3 regions of the Fictibacillus sp. S7 genome follow, and region 1 is predicted to be linked to each of the others. Evidence: riboswitches for the same ligand, from Rfam matches in the RefSeq annotation. Region 1 holds a riboswitch; each other region holds the start of a gene.
The links. A riboswitch is a leader RNA that binds a small molecule or an ion and turns the genes downstream of it on or off. The one in region 1 is predicted to bind S-adenosylmethionine.
Positions count from the first base shown of each region.

Region 1 (6,016 bases):
CATTCATGGTCGCGTTTGCCACCTTCGTCTGGGTTTCAAAAAACAGAACCATCGCAATCAGCGATAGGAATAATAACGTCATAACCGATTTTTTCGAACGTTTCATGATCAAGCTCCCCTTTCGTTTTCTATCCTCAGTGTGGACCGGGCGGGGAGAAAACATACTACCAAACTATCAAACAAATCCCGAAAAAAAGTGACAAATAACGGGATGTGGATGTCACAAATTTCTTAAACATATCAAAAAGGTCACATAATTCCTTTCTTATAGACCGGGTCTGCTATAGTAAAGACATCCCTATCACCCCCTTTTTCATGTAGATGATGAAAACGAAGAGCCTCCCGCTAAGCGGGAGGCTCTTTATGTTGTCCTTAAACAAGGACCGGGTTTACTTGATTCAATTCACTTTTTAAGAATTTGGCAAGCTCGAGCATTCCATATTTTCCTGCTGCGGCTTCAGCGTCCGAATTATAGTTGGTATTCGTATTGATGTCATACGTATAAATCGTACCGTCTGCGTCTTTTATAAATTCAATACCGGCCACCTGGATGTTGTTATCTGCCAGTACCTGTTCATATTTATCAATAATGCTTTCCGCGAAGTCCTGCTGAATCTGAAACTTTGGTTTAGCTGGAGCTTCTTCTCCGACCGGGCAGAACAAGTCCCCAATCTGGCAGGCATCTGCCGGACAGAGTTCAAATCCTTCAGACGTATCTACCCGTACCGCATATACAAACTTTCCGCCGACAAACTCGCATCGTGTGATGTAGGACGCCGGTGACTCGATGTATTGCTGAATAAGCGTAATCCCATCAACCGGCTCCTCGAAATCCGGGCCAAGTACATAATCCTTCAATCCCTGATAGGAATGAAAAAGCTGTACACCGAGTCCCTTTCCTGCACGGTTGTGCTTCGTAATGAACGGCTGGCCGCTGAATTGTTCCGCCGCCTGCAAAATTTGTTCCTTGCCTGCAGCTGCAATGGTTTTGGGTGTTTTCACTCCATGTGCTTCCAATTCGAGATACTGTGCCACTTTGCTGACCTCCAGCTGCAGAGCACGGCTGCCGTTCAGCACTTTTCTGCCATGGCGCTCGAGCCAGGCAATCACACTGGCAGCAAGTTCAGGAGCGTAACGGTGTCCCCGTGTATGGGAGGAAGCGCTCATGCGGCTGTAAAAAATGCCTTCCGGAGGTGTTTCGGACAGGTTAACCGTGCCCTGATCCAGATGCCAGGTTTCGTATGGTACTTCTAACTCGTCCAGCCGCTTAATTAAATGGTTGGTCCATTCATCGTTTTCGTGAATGATGTATACTTTTTTCAATTTCATCTCTCCTCTTCTCTTCTAGCTTAACGCCTTTTCCTGGTTGTATTTTTCCACTAACGGCATGACTTGCTTTGAAAATCGCTCCATTTCCTCCAGCTGTGGTGAGAACTGAAGCAGCAAAAGCCCTAGTCCGGCTTCTTCATATTCAACAATCCGCTTCGCGATTTGCCCAGGCGTTCCGATCAGGTTCGGGCGCAGACCCCGGTTGGAAACAGAATAATCCTGCAGCTGAATCTGCTGCTCAAGCTGAGACTTGCTTGTAAAATCCTTAAAGCCTGCATAGCCGCTCGTTTCTTTCACATCCGTGATTCGCTCGAGCTCTGCCTGTGCTTCTTCCTCGGTATCCCTGCAGATGACGTAAGCTGCCATTCCAAACGAAGACAAGGCCTCTTTTCCCGTCCGGGCTCTACGGTTTTTCATATCTGTAATCTTGGTATGGATCTCCTCAACAGTGCCCCCATGCATGACATAGGCATCACAGGAAGAAGAGATAACCTGTTTTCCACGTTCGCTCTCACCGCCGGCATAGAGGACAGGATTAGGCCGTTGCACCGGTTTAGGCGACAGTTTTGTATTGGCAAGTTCATAGTACTTCCCTTTATAATTAAAGGTTTCTTCAGTCCAAAGGCCTTTTAGGACATCGATGAACTCCTGTGTTCGTTCATAGCGCTCATCATGGGCGGTAAAGACGCCGCCATACTGCTTCGCCTCTTCTTCCCACCAGGCAGAAACCACATTCAAGGTAAATCTTCCGCCGCTGATCTGATCAATGTTGGCAGCCATTTTGGCAGTAATTGCCGGGTTATGGAATCCTGGGCGAACCGCGGTCATGATTTCAATCTTTTCTGTAACTGCAGCCAGACCGGCCGCCGTTGTCCATGCTTCTAACGCGTCCTGTTCCGGTCCTTTTATATCATTCAAATAAAGCTCCGCAATCAGTGTGGTATCGTATCCCCATTTTTCCGCCGACTGAATCACTTGTTTTGCATAATCAAAGGTCGGAGGCATATTTTCGTCTTCCACGTTTCTAAGCCAGCCGCCGAATATGGGTAGCCAAAATCCAAATCTCATCTCTTTCTCTCCTCTGCTTTATTAAAACGAAAAAAACACAAAAAAACTTCTTCTTAGATAAGAAGAAGTTTCCGCCGCTTCAATCTTATCTTTCAGGATGTGTTCCTGCTGGATTTAGCACCTTCAAACGGGTTGCCGGGTTTCATAGGGCCAGTCCCTCCACCACTCTGGATAAGATTTATTTTATTATAGTAATCCTACAACAAAAGTAGGACTTTCGTCAATATTTTGAAAACCCAATTTCTGCAATAACCATGCGTTCCTTTTGGCTGATGTCCCGCACAGTGACCACGTCGGCTCCCGGGAAGGTAATTCGCAGCATCTCCGCTACCGTCTGGCCCTGGTCATGGCCGACTTCAAAAGCAACAATCGCTTTTGGCTTCAGCACTTGTGGCAATTCCTCCATAAACCTTCTGTAAAAAACATAACCGTCCTGGCCGCCGCTGAGCGCCCTCATCGGTTCCTGATCCTTCACGATCGTTTCAAGCCCCTCTATTTCCCAGTCAGGAATGTAAGGGGGATTGGAGACAACAATGTCCGCCTTTTCGCCTTTTTCGATCCACGGCTGCAGGAGGTCCCCATGAAGGAAACGGACGTCCGCGCCCAAACGCCGGCTGTTTTCTTTTGCCACTTCAATCGATTCTGCGGCAATATCAACCGAGGACACAGAGAGGCTCCGATTTTCCAATGCTAAAGTGATCGCAATCGCCCCACTGCCTGTGCCAACATCGATGGTCTGAATCTCCTTTTGATCCCCAAACCGTGTTTCTGAACGCTTGAGTACTTCATATACAAGTTCTTCGGTTTCGGGCCTTGGAATGAGGACTTCCCGGTTTACGATGAACCTGCGTCCGTAAAACTCTTCATAGCCCGTAATATACTGGACAGGCACACCTTCACCATGTTGTTTTACCGCTGCTTCAAATGATGCTCGCTGAGCCTCTGTCATGGGATCATTCAATCCCATGAGCAGCTCGGTCCGGCTGAGATCACCGAGCACATGGCGCAGCAGCAGTTCTCCCGCTTCTGGTTCGCGTTTCTTTTCTTTTAAAAAAGATGAAGCCCAGTTCAGGGCTTCATGCCGTTTCCTATTTTCCATTTTTTGCTTCCGTCTGAGCCTTCATCAAGCTGGTCTGGTCTTCTGTAATGAGAGCATCAATAAACTCATCCAGCTTGCCGAGCAAGATCTGGTCCAATTTTTGAAGAGTCAGTCCGATTCGGTGGTCGGTTACACGGTTTTGCGGGAAATTGTAGGTGCGGATTCGCTCTGAACGGTCTCCCGTTCCCACGGCAGACTTTCGGTTTTCATCATATTCCTTTTGTTTTTCCTGCTGAATTTTATCGTATACACGGGCACGGAGAACCTTCATCGCTTTTTCTTTATTCTTGATCTGTGATTTTTCATCCTGGCAGGACACAACGGTTCCTGTTGGAATATGTGTAAGACGAACGGCGGACTGGGTCGTGTTAACAGACTGTCCCCCCGGTCCGCTTGAAGTAAAGGTATCTACGCGGACATCTTTTTCATGAATCTCCACTTCTACTTCTTCTGCTTCCGGAAGAATCGCTACCGTGGCTGTGGATGTATGGATACGCCCGCCGGATTCCGTAGCAGGGACACGCTGTACACGATGTGCGCCATTTTCGTATTTCAGCTTGGAATAGGCACCATTCCCATTCACCATGAAAATGATCTCTTTGTAGCCGCCAAGCTCGGTATAGCTTGCTTCGATTACTTCTGTTTTCCAGCCCTGCATTTCAGCATACCGGCTGTACATTTTATAGAGATCCCCAGCAAACAGCGCAGCCTCGTCTCCACCGGCCGCCCCACGAACCTCAACGATAACGTTTTTGTCATCGTTCGGGTCTTTAGGAAGCAGCAAGATTTTTAGCTGCTGGGTGTATTCTTCAATTTTTTCTTCAAGTTCGGAAATTTCTTCTTTCACCATGGCCGTCATTTCGGCATCCAGCTTGTCTTCAAGCATGACCTTGGCTTCATCCAAGCCTTCCTTTGCTTCCTTATATTCGCGGTATACTGCTACCGTTTCCTGAAGGGAAGATTGTTCCTTGGAATATTCTCTTAATTTATTCGTATCGTTAATGACCTCAGGGTCACTCAAAAGCTCATTTAGCTTATCGTATCGGGCTTCTATCGTTTCTAAACGTTCTAACACGCTTTTCACCTCATTTTAATGGCATAACATTCTAATTATAATACAGGGGGATGAAGCAGTCAAAAGGCTTCAGGCACCGGTTTATGGCAAACAAAAAACCCGGGCTGTGCCACTTATCCCGGGAATGACTGCAATCGCTTCTTCATGGAGGACTTGACACCTTCCGCAAGCTCATCGAGCTCTGACAGAAGTTTCACTCCTTCTTTATTTTCTTTGTCTTGATATAAGATTCTGTTTACAAACTCGACAGAAATGCCGCGTGCATTTTTTTCTTGAAGCACCAGACTATCCTCAGGATTGACCCTGCCTTCTTCAAGCACCCGCATGTAATAACCCGAATATCCGGTGTCCTGAATCCACTTCACCATGAACGGCTGATTCAGTTTCGCCGCAACTTTAAAACACGGCTGACGGGGCTGACAAACCTGGACAGCTGCCTCTCCGAGCTTAAAGATATCTCCGATGAACACCTGATCTTCAGTCAGACCTTTGACGGTAAGGTTTTCACCAAAAGTGGGGATTGAAAGAGAAATGCCCAGTCCCTTTTCCCAATACGAGTAATGGTCATGCGAGTAGACACAAACCGCTTTTTCCGGACCGCAATGATGAACCGTATCCGCCTGAACATCACCTTCAAAATTCAGTCTGGACAGATAGAGCGGCTTCTGTACCTTCTCTTTATTGATAGCTGAGCTTACCCCTTTCCCCTGCCATTCAATCGTGCCTGCTTTTCCGGTATTTAATGCGACCAGGGTCCCTTCCACGTATGTACACCTCGTTTTTTCTTTTATCGTACTCTATAGAGATGCGCCTGGTAAATCCTTTTAATACATGGATGTATGATTTTTCAGCGCTTCATAATCGAGACGCTGCTGATTGATGCGGATCGCCTTTGTCAGCTCTTCAATCACAACTTTTTCATCTGTTATGATATTAAAAACAAAGGGTATGGTAGCAAAGTGACCAAAGAACTGGGTACAGCCTTTATGCCGAATATCTTGCTGCGTATCCGTGACAGGATTCACTTTTACAATAAAATTCCCCATGGATTCATAGATCGGGTCCAGAGGCTTTTCGTTTAGCTTTTTAATAAGTGTGGTGATTGGAACACAAGGTTTGTTCCAATCTGTTCCGTTTGATAGAATATCCAACATTTTCTACACCTCTCTACTATCAATGTTCGACAGGAACGATAGGTTCTTGATGGTACTGGAGCGAATGCAATTGATTAAAGAGGATACCCCATGATTCATAGAGAAAATCCTTTATGTATAAGATTAAAGTAAAGCAATAGGGAATACTATAGCAGAACAGAAAGGGGATGGCCCATGAACTATTGTATCATTGGCGGAGATGCGGCCGGAATGAGTGCGGCCATGCAGATTGTCAGGAATGATCCGGAGGCGAGAATCACAGTATTTGAAAAGGGAGGCATTTATTCCTAC
Region 1 covers NZ_QJKL01000001.1:3,295,705-3,301,720, reverse strand. Annotated here, with positions in the region: gene spoIIR (stage II sporulation protein R) at 1-106, opposite strand, end outside; gene DMO16_RS17140 (ATP-grasp domain-containing protein) at 373-1,323, opposite strand; gene DMO16_RS17135 (LLM class flavin-dependent oxidoreductase) at 1,345-2,397, opposite strand; SAM riboswitch class I at 2,480-2,575, opposite strand; gene prmC (peptide chain release factor N(5)-glutamine methyltransferase) at 2,618-3,496, opposite strand; gene prfA (peptide chain release factor 1) at 3,486-4,571, opposite strand; gene DMO16_RS17120 (MOSC domain-containing protein) at 4,685-5,335, opposite strand; gene DMO16_RS17115 (hypothetical protein) at 5,396-5,725, opposite strand; gene DMO16_RS17110 (FAD-dependent oxidoreductase) at 5,900-6,016, shown strand, end outside.

Region 2 (6,016 bases), 3.1 Mb from region 1:
ACAAGAGATTCCTGCCGGATTTACCTTTGATGTGGGCAATCCAAAGTATGTGGGAGAGGATCCGTTGGCTATGTATGAACGGTTGAAAACATTTATTCGATACGTTCACATCAAACACGTGGTTGATGACAAAGGAAGTTGGAGAACAGTCCCGGTTTTCCCTGAGCTTCCTGATGAGATCGATGGGATCATTGGGCTGATTCCTGAAGAAGTTCCCTTGGCGATCGAGTATCCCGTGAAAGTCATAAATGCATCTCAGCATGTAGCAAATCTGCGAAAAGAGAGGGTGAAAAGCTGGCAGGAGCAAGTGAAATAGAATGTACATGAAGTTTTTAAAAAGTTGATAGAAAAAGGAGCGGTTTAACGATGATGGATTCTATAGCTTCAAAAAAACGGTTTCGCCGTTTGATTCCTTTAGCTTTTATTACGTACAGTCTCGCCTATCTGGACCGGGCAAATTATGGGTTCGGTGTAGCAGGGGGCATGGGAGATGAACTGAACATTACAGCGGGAGTTTCTTCTTTTTTGGCATCTCTCTTTTTTCTCGGGTACTTTTTCTTCCAGGTTCCGGGTGCTCACTATGCAGAAAAGCATAGTGCCAAAAAGCTGATCTTTTGGAGCCTGATTCTATGGGGCGGCCTTGCCGCAGCAACAGGCATGGCAACCAATGTGGCTTGGCTGTATCCTATCCGTTTTCTTTTAGGAGTAGTTGAAAGCGCTGTTATGCCAGCCATGCTAGTATTTTTGAGTCATTGGTTTTTAAAGGAAGAACGGTCACGAGCAAATACATTCTTAATCCTCGGTAATCCGGCCACCGTATTATGGATGTCTGTTTTATCGGGTTATCTATTAAACTCGTTCAGTTGGAGATGGATGTTTATTTTGGAAGGTGCTCCAGCGGTATTATGGGCATTTATCTGGCTGAAGCTGGTCAAAGACCGTCCAAAAAATGCATCATGGCTTACCGATAAGGAAAAGCAGGGTATCGAGAATGAGTTTAACAAAGAACAATCTACATTGAAGCCAGTCAAGAATTATCGGGAAGCGTTTAAATCCAAAGCCGTGATTCTGCTGAGCCTTCAATATTTTGCCTGGAGCATAGGGGTATATGGATTTGTTATGTGGCTTCCGTCCATTATTAAAAAAGCGTCAAACCTGGACATTGTTTCAACAGGCTGGCTCTCTTCGGTTCCTTACGTTGTGGCTGTGGTCGGCATGCTTGTCCTATCCTATTACTCGGATAAAACACTGAACCGTAAAACATTTGTATGGATATCACTGCTGATTGGTTCCATTGCCTTTTTTGGCTCTTATTTGATCGGTTCCAGCAATTTCTGGCTTTCGTATACACTACTTGTCATAGCTGGCGGAGCCATGTACGCACCTTACGGACCGTTTTTTGCGATCATTCCTGAAATCCTTCCGCGAAACGTGGCTGGGGGAGCGATGGCGCTCATCAACAGCATGGGGGCGCTTGGTTCTTTTGTTGGATCCTACATTGTTGGATATTTAAACGGCGTTACCGGAGGGCCGTCAGCTTCCTTCGTATTCATGGCATCCGCGCTTTTTGTATCCGTATTGCTTACAATGGCTGTTAAAGCTCCGGCTGCAAAAGAAGCGAAAAAGAGAATGGAGGTTGTTTCTCAATGAAGATTCAGCTGGCCCTGGACTGGATGACGATTTCTGAGGCAATTGAAACGGCAAAAGAGGCAGAGCAATATGTTGATCTTATCGAAGTCGGTACTTCATTAATTAAGGAATATGGTGTTGAGAGCATTTCTGAGATTAAAAAAGAGTTTCCGTTAAAACCAGTGCTGGCAGATATGAAGACCTTTGATAATGCAGCCTATGAATTTTCCATAGCCTTTGACGCAGGAGCAGACATGGCAACTGTCATGGGGGCGGCTCCCCTCGTAACGATTGAAACCTGTTTGAAGGTTGCCGACGAAAATGGAAAAGAAGTGATGATTGATCTGCTAAATGTTTCATCTGAGCAAATGCAACGTCTGCTAAGCTATACATCTGCCGTATTTTGCGAACATGTAAGCAAAGATGAACAGGAGTCAGACAACAAAACGATGGAGAAACAGAACAAAGAAAGGCTTCCTGTTGACCGACTGGCCCTTGCAGGGGGAATTGCTCTATCCTCTCTCCCAATGGCTGCCGAAAAAAATCCGGAGATCATTGTTGTCGGGTCCGCCATTACGAAAGCTGCGAATATCCAGGAAGCAGCCAAACAGATGTATACAGCTTGGAAAACGATTCGGACAGGAGAAAATGTATGAACGAACTGAATGTGATTGTAAAAGAGATGCAGGGAGTTATTGAGAAAATTGGAGAAGAAGAGATTGAGCGTTTTGATTCAGAACTCCAAAATACAACGAGAATCTTTGTGGCTGGCGAGGGAAGGTCGGGGTTTATGGCAAAAGCATTTGCCATGCGCCTCATGCACCTGGGCTATAACGTCTTTGTCATTGGTGAGACGGTAACTCCCTCGGTAGCCGAGGGGGATTGTCTTATCGCCATTTCGGGTTCAGGATCCACACAATCCGTAATCCATCAGGCGGAACGGTCAAGGTCGGCAGGCTCCAAAGTAGTATGCATTACAGCAAATGGAGATTCTGCTCTGGCACAAGTGGCTGATACATGTTTTGTCCTTCCGGCAGCTACAAAGAAAAGGGGAGAGAATGAAGCCAAAAGCATACAGCCACTCAGCTCTCTTTTTGATCAGTGTCTTCATGTGTTTTGCGATGCGGTATGTCTGAGGAGCAGCACACAGAAAACGCTCAGCCATGAGGAAGTTCTGTCCAGGCACAGCAACACGGAATAAAATATAAAAAGAAAGCTTGAAACATTCAGATAATTGCGGTACACTAGGAACTACAATTAGATACGGATTAGATTTTCTTATCAAGAGAGGTAGAGGGAATGGCCCGATGAAACCTCAGCAACCTTCAGTGATTTCTGCTGAAAAGGTGCTAAGTCCAGCAAGTTCGATGACGAACTTGGGAGATAAGGAGAACGACAATTTGATGGTATTCAAAAGTCTTCTTCTTAAGAAGGCTTTTTTATTTTTTCTTTTGACTTAGGAGGCTGCCATGTATAAAACAGAAACAAAATTAGCTCAAATTGGAAACCGAAGTGAAGACCGCACGGGAACGGTTAATCCGCCCGTTTATTTTTCTACAGCATACCGCCATACCGGAATTGGAGAATCAAGTGGTTACGATTATATTCGAACAGGCAATCCGACACGTGAAGTGCTTGAAAAAGCGATCGCCGATTTGGAAGGAGCAGACGCCGGGTTTGCCTGTAGCTCGGGGATGGCGGCCATTGCGGCCATCCTCTCCCTCTTTCAATCAGGTGATGAATGGATTGTATCCAGTGATTTGTATGGCGGCACCTACCGCCTGCTCGAAGAAGGATACAAAAAATGGGGTTTGTCCAGTATCTATGTAAACACGGCAGACGTAGCCGAAATTGAACAGGCGATCACTGAAAAAACAAAAGCCATTTTTCTGGAAACGCCGACCAACCCGCTCATGGAGGTATGTGATATTGAAGCTGTTGCACGTCTCGCCAAGAAACATGGGTTGCTCGTTATCGTTGATAATACCTTTTATACCCCTTTGCTGCAAAGGCCGATCGAGCTCGGAGCGGATATTGTAATCCACAGTGCAACGAAATACCTCGGAGGACACAATGATGTGCTCGCAGGTCTGATTGCGGCCAAAGGCGAGGAATTGTGCCAGGAGCTCTCGTACCATCACAATGCCTCAGGTGCCGTGTTAAGCCCGTTTGATGCCTGGCTTTTGATGCGCGGAATGAAAACATTGGCCCTTCGAATGAAAAAACATGAAGAAAACGCTAAGGTGTTGATTCAATTCCTGCAGAATCATGATGGTGTAGATGACGTCCTTTATCCGGGAAGGGGAGGCATGATCTCTTTCCGGCTGAAAAAAGAAGAATGGGTCCCCCGTTTTTTGAAGTCCGTAAATCTGATAACCTTTGCCGAAAGCCTGGGCGGGGTTGAAAGTCTGGTAACGTATCCCGCGACCCAAACACATGCGGACATTCCTGAAGAAATACGTACAGCACGCGGAGTTTGCAACCGGCTTTTGCGTTTATCTGTTGGTATTGAAGACGAAAATGATTTGATTAACGACTTAAAACAAGCGCTGGACATTGTCCAGAAGGAGGCTGTAATTTATGAGTGACCATAACTGTCATACCTTTCAAACCAAATTGCTGCATCATAAACATAAAACCGATCCGGCTACCGGCGCGGTGAGTGTGCCCATGCATCTGTCCTCCACGTTCCATCAAGAGGATATTGATCAATTTGGAAAATATGATTATGCACGGTCTGCCAATCCGACAAGAGAAGCACTCGAACAGCAAATCGCTGAGCTCGAAGGCGGATGCAGAGGCTTTGCCTTTGCATCGGGCATGGCAGCGATCTCTACGTCATTTCTTCTTTTATCCCAAGGAGATCATATGATCATATCAGAGGATGTGTATGGCGGTACGTATCGAATGGTCACACAGGTGCTTTCACGACTGGGGATTACCCACACTTTTGTCGATATGACTGACCTTGATGCCGTAGAACAGGCAATCCAGCCCAATACAAAAGCCTTTTATATTGAAACGCCTTCCAATCCGCTTTTAAAAGTGACCGATATTCGGGCAGTGAGCGAGTTGGCGAAGGAGAAAGGTGCGCTAACCTTTGTTGACAATACCTTTTTAACACCGGCTCTTCAGCAGCCGTTGTCGCTTGGAGCGGATATTGTTCTTCACAGTGCAACCAAATTCCTTGCCGGGCATAGTGATGTGGTGGCAGGTCTGGCCGTGGTGAAAGATGAAGAGCTGGCTGATCGCCTTTACTTTTTGCAGAACTCGTTTGGTGCCGTGCTGGGTGTCCAGGATTGCTGGCTATTAATGAGGGGACTGAAAACATTATACGTACGCCTCCGTCATTCTGTAGAAGCGGCTGGGAAACTCGCAGACTATTTAAACGGACACCCGCTGATTAAAAAGGTACATTACCCTGGCTTAAAGGAGCATTCAGGATACTTTGTACATCGGAGCCAGGCGGAGGGGCCAGGTGCTGTCTTCTCATTTGAACTGGAAAGCGAACAGCTGGTCCGGCCGTTTACTTCCCATCTTCAGATTCCTGTTTTGGCGGTGAGCCTCGGAGCGGTGGAATCTATTTTATCCTATCCGGCAAAAATGTCACATGCCGCTATGCCGGAAGCCGAAAGAAAGAAGAGAGGAATCTCGAACACGCTTTTCCGGTTTTCAGCAGGCTTGGAGGACCCTGAAGATATAATTGCGGATTTTGAATTTGCCTTAGCACAAAGCACCATACACACACTGGCACGATAGAGCCAATGAAAAAAACGGGTCTTTAAGAAGGCTCGTTTTTCTGCTTGCGCCCTTTTCTCTCGTTTGCTTTTCACTTTCGTGGATGGTTTCCATTCGGATCTATCAAAATAAGGACTTTTAGTCAGTAAGGGATTCCTAATCAGGAATTCCTCTTTTTTGTATGTGAGGTGTCTATACCATTTTAGTATTTGTACATAAAATAAACAGACACACATACAGAAAGGGAGAACAGCATGAAAGACTCATCCTACCTGCCTTTTTGTGCGGAGGATTTCCTGCAAAATGTTCAAGCCGGGGATACTCACTTTTTTGTCTTCCGGGGCTCAACCGTCCCGGTGAGGTTGTCATTTATTTCGTATAATTCAGTGACGAACTGCATGACGGCTTCCCTTGAAGAGGGTAGAAATCTTACATTTGATTGCAAGTATGTTGCTGCAGTCTTCTAAAAACCTCCCAGATTCCCAGAAAGATAGGACGCGGGAGGTCTTTCTGATTTAACAAATATCCTTATTTCATTCATTTTATTGAAAAAAAACCTGGAGATTCCGGAATGAAAGCGCTTGTTGTTTGATAATCTTCAATACATAAATGAACCGTTTCATTAATTTCTTTACACAGCTTTGCCAGG
Region 2 covers NZ_QJKL01000001.1:192,937-198,952, forward strand. Annotated here, with positions in the region: gene DMO16_RS00940 (hypothetical protein) at 1-316, shown strand, start outside; gene DMO16_RS00945 (MFS transporter) at 370-1,650, shown strand; gene hxlA (3-hexulose-6-phosphate synthase) at 1,647-2,285, shown strand; gene hxlB (6-phospho-3-hexuloisomerase) at 2,282-2,830, shown strand; SAM riboswitch class I at 2,905-3,019, shown strand; gene DMO16_RS00960 (methionine biosynthesis PLP-dependent protein) at 3,099-4,217, shown strand; gene metC (cystathionine beta-lyase) at 4,210-5,388, shown strand; gene DMO16_RS00970 (hypothetical protein) at 5,905-6,016, opposite strand, start outside.
Region 2: another riboswitch for S-adenosylmethionine. It lies ahead of DMO16_RS00960 (methionine biosynthesis PLP-dependent protein); the one in region 1 lies ahead of DMO16_RS17135 (LLM class flavin-dependent oxidoreductase).

Region 3 (6,016 bases), 790 kb from region 1:
AAAAAAACTCAAACAGCTCAAACCTCTTTTTGGGAGCTGCTTTGGCGGGTATGGGGTTTGATAACTCCATTTACCTTCCTCCTGTACTGTAAAATAATAGCTCTTCCTCGGTGGTTTTTGCGGTTTCCAGCTCTTTTACTGTACGCCCGTCGTACATGACGTACACCCGGTTTGTAATCCCCAGAATTTCCGGAAATTCTGACGATGCGTAAAGGACAGCTTTCCCCCTTTTGGCGAGGGCCGAAATCAGTTCAAAAATATCCCGTTTCGCCCCGACATCAACGCCCTTGGTCGGCTCATCAAAAATATAAACCTCCGCATCGGCAAGCAGCCATTTGCCAATGGCAATCTTTTGCTGGTTCCCGCCCGACAGATGCTGTACCTTACTTTTCTCAGACGGGGTTTTGATACCGAGCGTTTTTATGATCTCAAGGGATTTTCTCTTTTCCGCCCGGCGGTCGAGAAAACCGAACGCTTTTGTAAACTGGGCAAGGTTGGCGGCCGACAAATTCGCAGCTACCGTTTCCTCCACAAGGATTCCTTCTTTTCGGCGTTCCTCAGGTACAAGGGCCAGCCCCTGCCGAACGGCATGATATGGGCTCTTCAGCTTCAGTTTTTTGCCTTTCAGCAGAACATCCCCCGCGGTAATGGGAGTGCTTCCGAACAATGTTTTGCACAGTTCGGTTTTTCCTGCCCCTACCAGTCCGGCAATCCCTACAATTTCACCAGCACGGGCCGTCAGGCTTAAACCCTTTATTTTCTCCTTATCGAAAAGACTTTTTACTTCTAGCAGGGTTTCTCCTGTCTTGCCATTTACGGCCGGGAACTGCTCGTCCAGCGCTTTTCCCAGCATCTGCTCAATGACGCGGTTAATGGAGCTTTGTACAATCTCTTCCTCAGCGACCTTTTCTCCGTTCCTCATAACGGTAATGTCGTCGCAGATGTCAAAGATCTCCGGCAAGCGGTGAGAGATAAAAATAATGCCAACATCCTTTGCTTTTAAATCCCGGACAATCCGGAACAGTTCTCGTGTTTCTGCATGGCTCAGAGGAGCTGTCGGTTCATCAAGAATGAGAAACCGGCACTTAGCCGAAACAGCCCGCGCAATCAATACCATTTGCTTTTGCGCAAGCGTCAGCTCGCTGACGAGCTTTTTGGAGGATACGTGTATGTTCATTTCCTCCAAAAGATGCGAAGCCTTTTGGTGGAGGGTTTTCCAGCGCACGAGCTGCTTTTTTCCCATTTCATTGACCAGGTCATGCAGGAGAATGTTCTCCCCCACCGTCAAATAGGGAACCAGAACTGTGTCTACCTCTTGATGGACAATTTGGATGCCCTCATTCAGTGCGTCCTTTGGTGAAGATATATCTACGTTCTTTCCTTCAATCTGAACAGAGCCGGTGTAATGGGTATAGGCACCCGTCAGCACCTTCATCAGCGTTGATTTCCCGGCACCATTTGCCCCGATCAGTGCATGAACACGGCCAGTTTTACTTTTAAAATCAACCTCATTCAGCGCCTTTACCCCGGGAAACTCAATACTTATGTTCTTCATCTCGAGCAGTGCCATCGGCCGGTCTCCTTTATTCAAAGCAAACACCCTCTGCTGCTAGCCGAAGAGAGTGTTTGTATGTTTATTTTTTGTAATGGTCTTTCAGCGTGTCCATCCAATCTTCTTCAAACGCGTCCGATTGTCCCCACCCTTTAATTTCCTTGGACAGGTTAACCATATTTACGCCCTCGGAGGATTTTTGAAGATCCCTTTGGGAAACGAGAGAAGCATCCAGGTCATATTTTTGCGGTGTTTTTTCACCGGCAATTTTTTTTGCAAGGATTCTCATATCCACTGCACCGATCAGCTTTGGATCAACCGCTGCAGTATATTTCCATGGGCTGTCCTTCTTTTGGATTTCCTGAAGATCCGCGTTGGAGACATCAATGCCGTAAATTTTGATCTCATTTCGGCCCGCTTCCTTAATGGCACGAGCGGCTCCGATGGCAAATGCATCCCATGTCGCAAAGATCGCATCAATCTCTCCCTTTTTATGCTTGTTCAGCATGGCGGTAACGGCATTTTGCGTTTGAACGGAGGTGTCCGCTGAAGCTACACCAAAGCGCTCCACTTCTTTAATGCCAGGGTTCTTTTTCAACGTTTCTTTATAAACAGCATTGCGGCGAACCATTGGCGGGAATCCGTCCACCCAAAGGTACACAATGTTCGCTTTGCCTTTTTGTTCTTTCACAAGCTTGTCCAGTGCCAGCTTGGCCAATGCTTCATCGTCCTGGGATGTAAGTGTCACGCCATCCACCTTCGCGAGGTCCGGATTAGAGTCAAAAGTCACGACACTCTTTCCTTTTTCTCTGAGTTTTTGGATATCATTGATTGTTGCCGCATCATCTCCATGAGAAATAATGAAGCCGTCATAGTCCTCATTGGCCGCCTGGGCAATCGCATCGTGGAATTTCGCTGTATCTCCGTTGGCCGTATAGATATCAACGGTAAAACCGAGCGCTTCCCCTTCTGCCTTCGCTCCTGCCAAAAACTGTGCCGTATGATCATCTCCACCGATCTTTCGGATAACTTTGATTTTGGCACCCTGCCCCTTGGCGAATCGTTTTGGCACATTATCAAACGACACATTTTCATGTTTCTTTTCAGATGATGCCGTGTTACTGCCTGACGAGCAGCCTGTTAACAATAATGAGAGTGCGACCGCAGAGACTGCTGCGCTTTTTAAAAACTTCTTCATTTCCCCTATCCCCTTTTCTGTATGTCTCTCTCTTCTCAAAAGCTGCAGGGCCATCCCCTGAGCACATAAAAAAACCTCTCCGGAAAGAGAGGTTTCATCGCCTATGTAGACAAGGATTCGTCCTCTCTCATCTTTCAAAACAGCATAGCTGTTTTGCAGGATTTAGCACCAATTCCATAAATGGAACGGTTGCCGGGCGTCATAGGGCCAGTCCCTCTGCCACTCTTGATAAGAGATTGAATATTGAGTTAGTTAAAAATATAGTTATAACTTTAATCGGCGGAGAGAGGAAAGTCAATATATTTTTAAAAGGTTATTTTAAAAACCTTCGTTGCTTTTAGTGGCTGATTTCCGTTTGAGTATGCTCGCTTTCATCTATGATTATATCACCCCATAATATGGGAATAAAAAAACAGCGCTTTTATTCAACGCTGCTACGGATCCATCAAGAAATATCCCCGCCAAAAACCACGACATTCTGTACCTCTGGCGCAAACACCTGGCCATTCCATTTCATTGTGGTCTGCACATAACCGAGCCGGTCGGCGTTATACTGGCCGGCGATGTTCTGGTAAGCCAGTAATTCGCAGGTGCCATTGCGGTCAAAGTCGACCGGGTAAAGACCTGAAAGTCCGGAAACAAATCCTTGGATGGTTTTTTCAACTTGCCATTGGGATAATAAATCTCTGACAAGTACTGCCTGCCCCTGGTGGTTAGATCAATAATAAATTTCTGGTTCGTGGTGTAGCTGTTTACCTGAGCTTTGTAGTAGTCGAGGTAAAAGACCCGGTATTTGAAGAGGTCATTAAAGACATCAGAATCAAACAACGGCCTGAACTGGCTGCCTCTATAGGCAAAAACATAGGCATGTAGCATGCCGCCGCTTCCACCTGTATCCATTACCACCATGATGTCTTCCACCCTGTCTCCAGTAAAGTCACCAAGAAAAAGCGTGGGATTGTATCCTTGGTTTTGCTTGAGTGGTATTTGTGTATACTGATTGGTCCTTCCATCCTGCACAACTATCATGATATTGACCCAAAACGGACTGTCCGGTGTTTTTTCAGCAGTAATATAAATGGTATCGATGGAGTTGTCACCGATGACATTCCCCTTTTTCATATCGACGACCTGCCGCTCTCTGTACATGGCTATCCCTGCCTTCGCCTGATTTCCTAACACATTGTATGAGAAAGGCCCGGTTTTGGTTTTTATTCTCGATCGTGTTACACTACAAAAAAACTCAAGCAGGTGCATTCGTGGATATTAAACAACTACAGTACTTTATAGAAGTGGCAAAATACAATAGCTTTACCCGGGCAGCTGACGCTCTTTTTATCACTCAGCCTACGATCAGCAAAATGATTAAAAACCTGGAAGATGAGCTCGGTGTCGTTCTTTTTGACCGATCCCGAAAAGGGCTGACCCTGACGGATGCCGGCCGGACGATTTTTGAACAAGCTGTACTCGTGGATAAAGCGGTTAATAATCTGGAAATGGAACTCGATAACCTCCTCGGGTTAAAAAAGGGACACATTCGCATCGGTCTGCCTCCGATTCTGGATCCAAGACTCTTCCCCAAATTGATCGGCAGTTTTCATGATCAGTATCCGAATATTACGTTCGAGCTTGTGGAGGATGGATCAAAACGAATCGAAGAGGATGTTGCCAACCATCAGCTCGATATTGGCGTTATTGTGCTTCCTACCAACAATGAACTCTTTCAGCACTTTGCGTTTAAAGAGGAAGACCTGAGACTGATCATCCATCCGGACCACGAGCTGGCAGACCGTGATGAAATTTATTTGAGCGAGCTCAGCGAGGAGCCCTTTATTTTGTTCAACAAGGACTTCGTGCTTCATGACCGGATCATATCATCATGTAACCAGGCGGGATTCAATCCGCATATCACCTCCGAAAGCTCGCAATGGTCGTTTATCGAAGAAATGGTCATCTGCAAGCTTGGCGTTTCTCTGTTACCCGAAAGCATTTGCCGCCATCTGAACGATGAAGTCCGGGTCATTAAAGTGGTCAATCCTACAATAAGCTGGCATTTAGCCCTTATTTGGAACAAAGACCAATACTTATCGTTTGCCGCCAAAGAGTGGCTCAATTACGCCAAAGAACAGCTCGCGGAGCTTGAGTAATCAATAAAAGGCGGTTTTCTCTGTAGTGGATTGCCGCCTTTTGCCAAGATTTTTCTATGCCCATTCTTTATATCTGAAAGCATTTACATAGAGCCCATCTATGCAAACGATAAAAAATAACAATTTTACTTCCTTTTCTTGGAGGCGTACACTAGGAAACTGTAAGAGGGAAACGCAAGAAAACAACAGCGTCCCTTTAGCCGAGATACGTTAATCATGAAAGGAAATGATTGTTTTGAACGCAAAAAAAACAAGCGAAAGCCGCATTATTAATACAGACCAGGTATTAGCTGGTGATTTGAATAACTATAATACATTGTTCGGCGGAGTACTTATGAAAAAGCTCGATGCTGCTGCATCACTTTCTGCTCGCCGCCATGCCCGTGTGAAAACCTGTGTTACAGCATCAACCGACTCCATCGACTTTTTGCATCCGATTCATCAAACGGATTCTGTTTGTATCGAATCATTCGTATCCTACACAGGAAAAAGCTCAATGGAAATCTTCTGTAAGGTTATTGCTGAAGATATTCTTACAGGAGAACGAAGAATTGCAGCTACAGCATTCTTAACCTTCGTTGCTTTGGGAGAAGACAAACGCCCGGTTGAAGTACCTGCAGTCATCCCTGAAACAGAAGAAGAAAAATTCTTGTTTGAAACAGCCGCAGACCGTGCCGAAATGCGTAAAGTCCGCAGAGCACGCAGCAAAGAATTAGCCGAGGTTATTTCATTGCGTAAGCCTTGGCAACAAGAAGGTGCATTAGTTTGATTACCCTTGTCAGCCATAATGAGTTAAAAGAAGCGAAAGAAGAACTTGAAAACATTGAACGTTCGTTCCCTGATTTGTATGAAAAATGGGTGCATATTATCAATTTGACCCGTGCGCTTCAATTTAAATATCAATACATGGGTACATTGATCATGAACGAAGATTGCCGCCGATACGCTCCTGAATTTTGTCAGGAATCTGTTGTTCGTCTTTATAAAAGTGAGCTCGAAAAGCTTACTGCAGACGAAAACATTGATACCCTTCGCAAAATGATCAGCAAGTTCAATAATGCCGGTTATGCAAAAATCAGTTTGCTGGCGATTGGACGGTCTCCCGAATCTCTAATGGGA
Region 3 covers NZ_QJKL01000001.1:2,509,927-2,515,942, forward strand. Annotated here, with positions in the region: gene DMO16_RS12915 (ABC transporter permease) at 1-70, opposite strand, end outside; gene DMO16_RS12920 (sugar ABC transporter ATP-binding protein) at 71-1,570, opposite strand; gene DMO16_RS12925 (sugar ABC transporter substrate-binding protein) at 1,635-2,750, opposite strand; SAM riboswitch class I at 2,875-2,985, opposite strand; gene DMO16_RS12930 (hypothetical protein) at 3,264-3,932, opposite strand; gene cidR (cidABC operon transcriptional activator CidR) at 4,010-4,897, shown strand; gene DMO16_RS12940 (acyl-CoA thioesterase) at 5,133-5,666, shown strand; gene DMO16_RS12945 (hypothetical protein) at 5,639-6,016, shown strand, end outside.
Region 3: another riboswitch for S-adenosylmethionine. It lies ahead of DMO16_RS12925 (sugar ABC transporter substrate-binding protein); the one in region 1 lies ahead of DMO16_RS17135 (LLM class flavin-dependent oxidoreductase).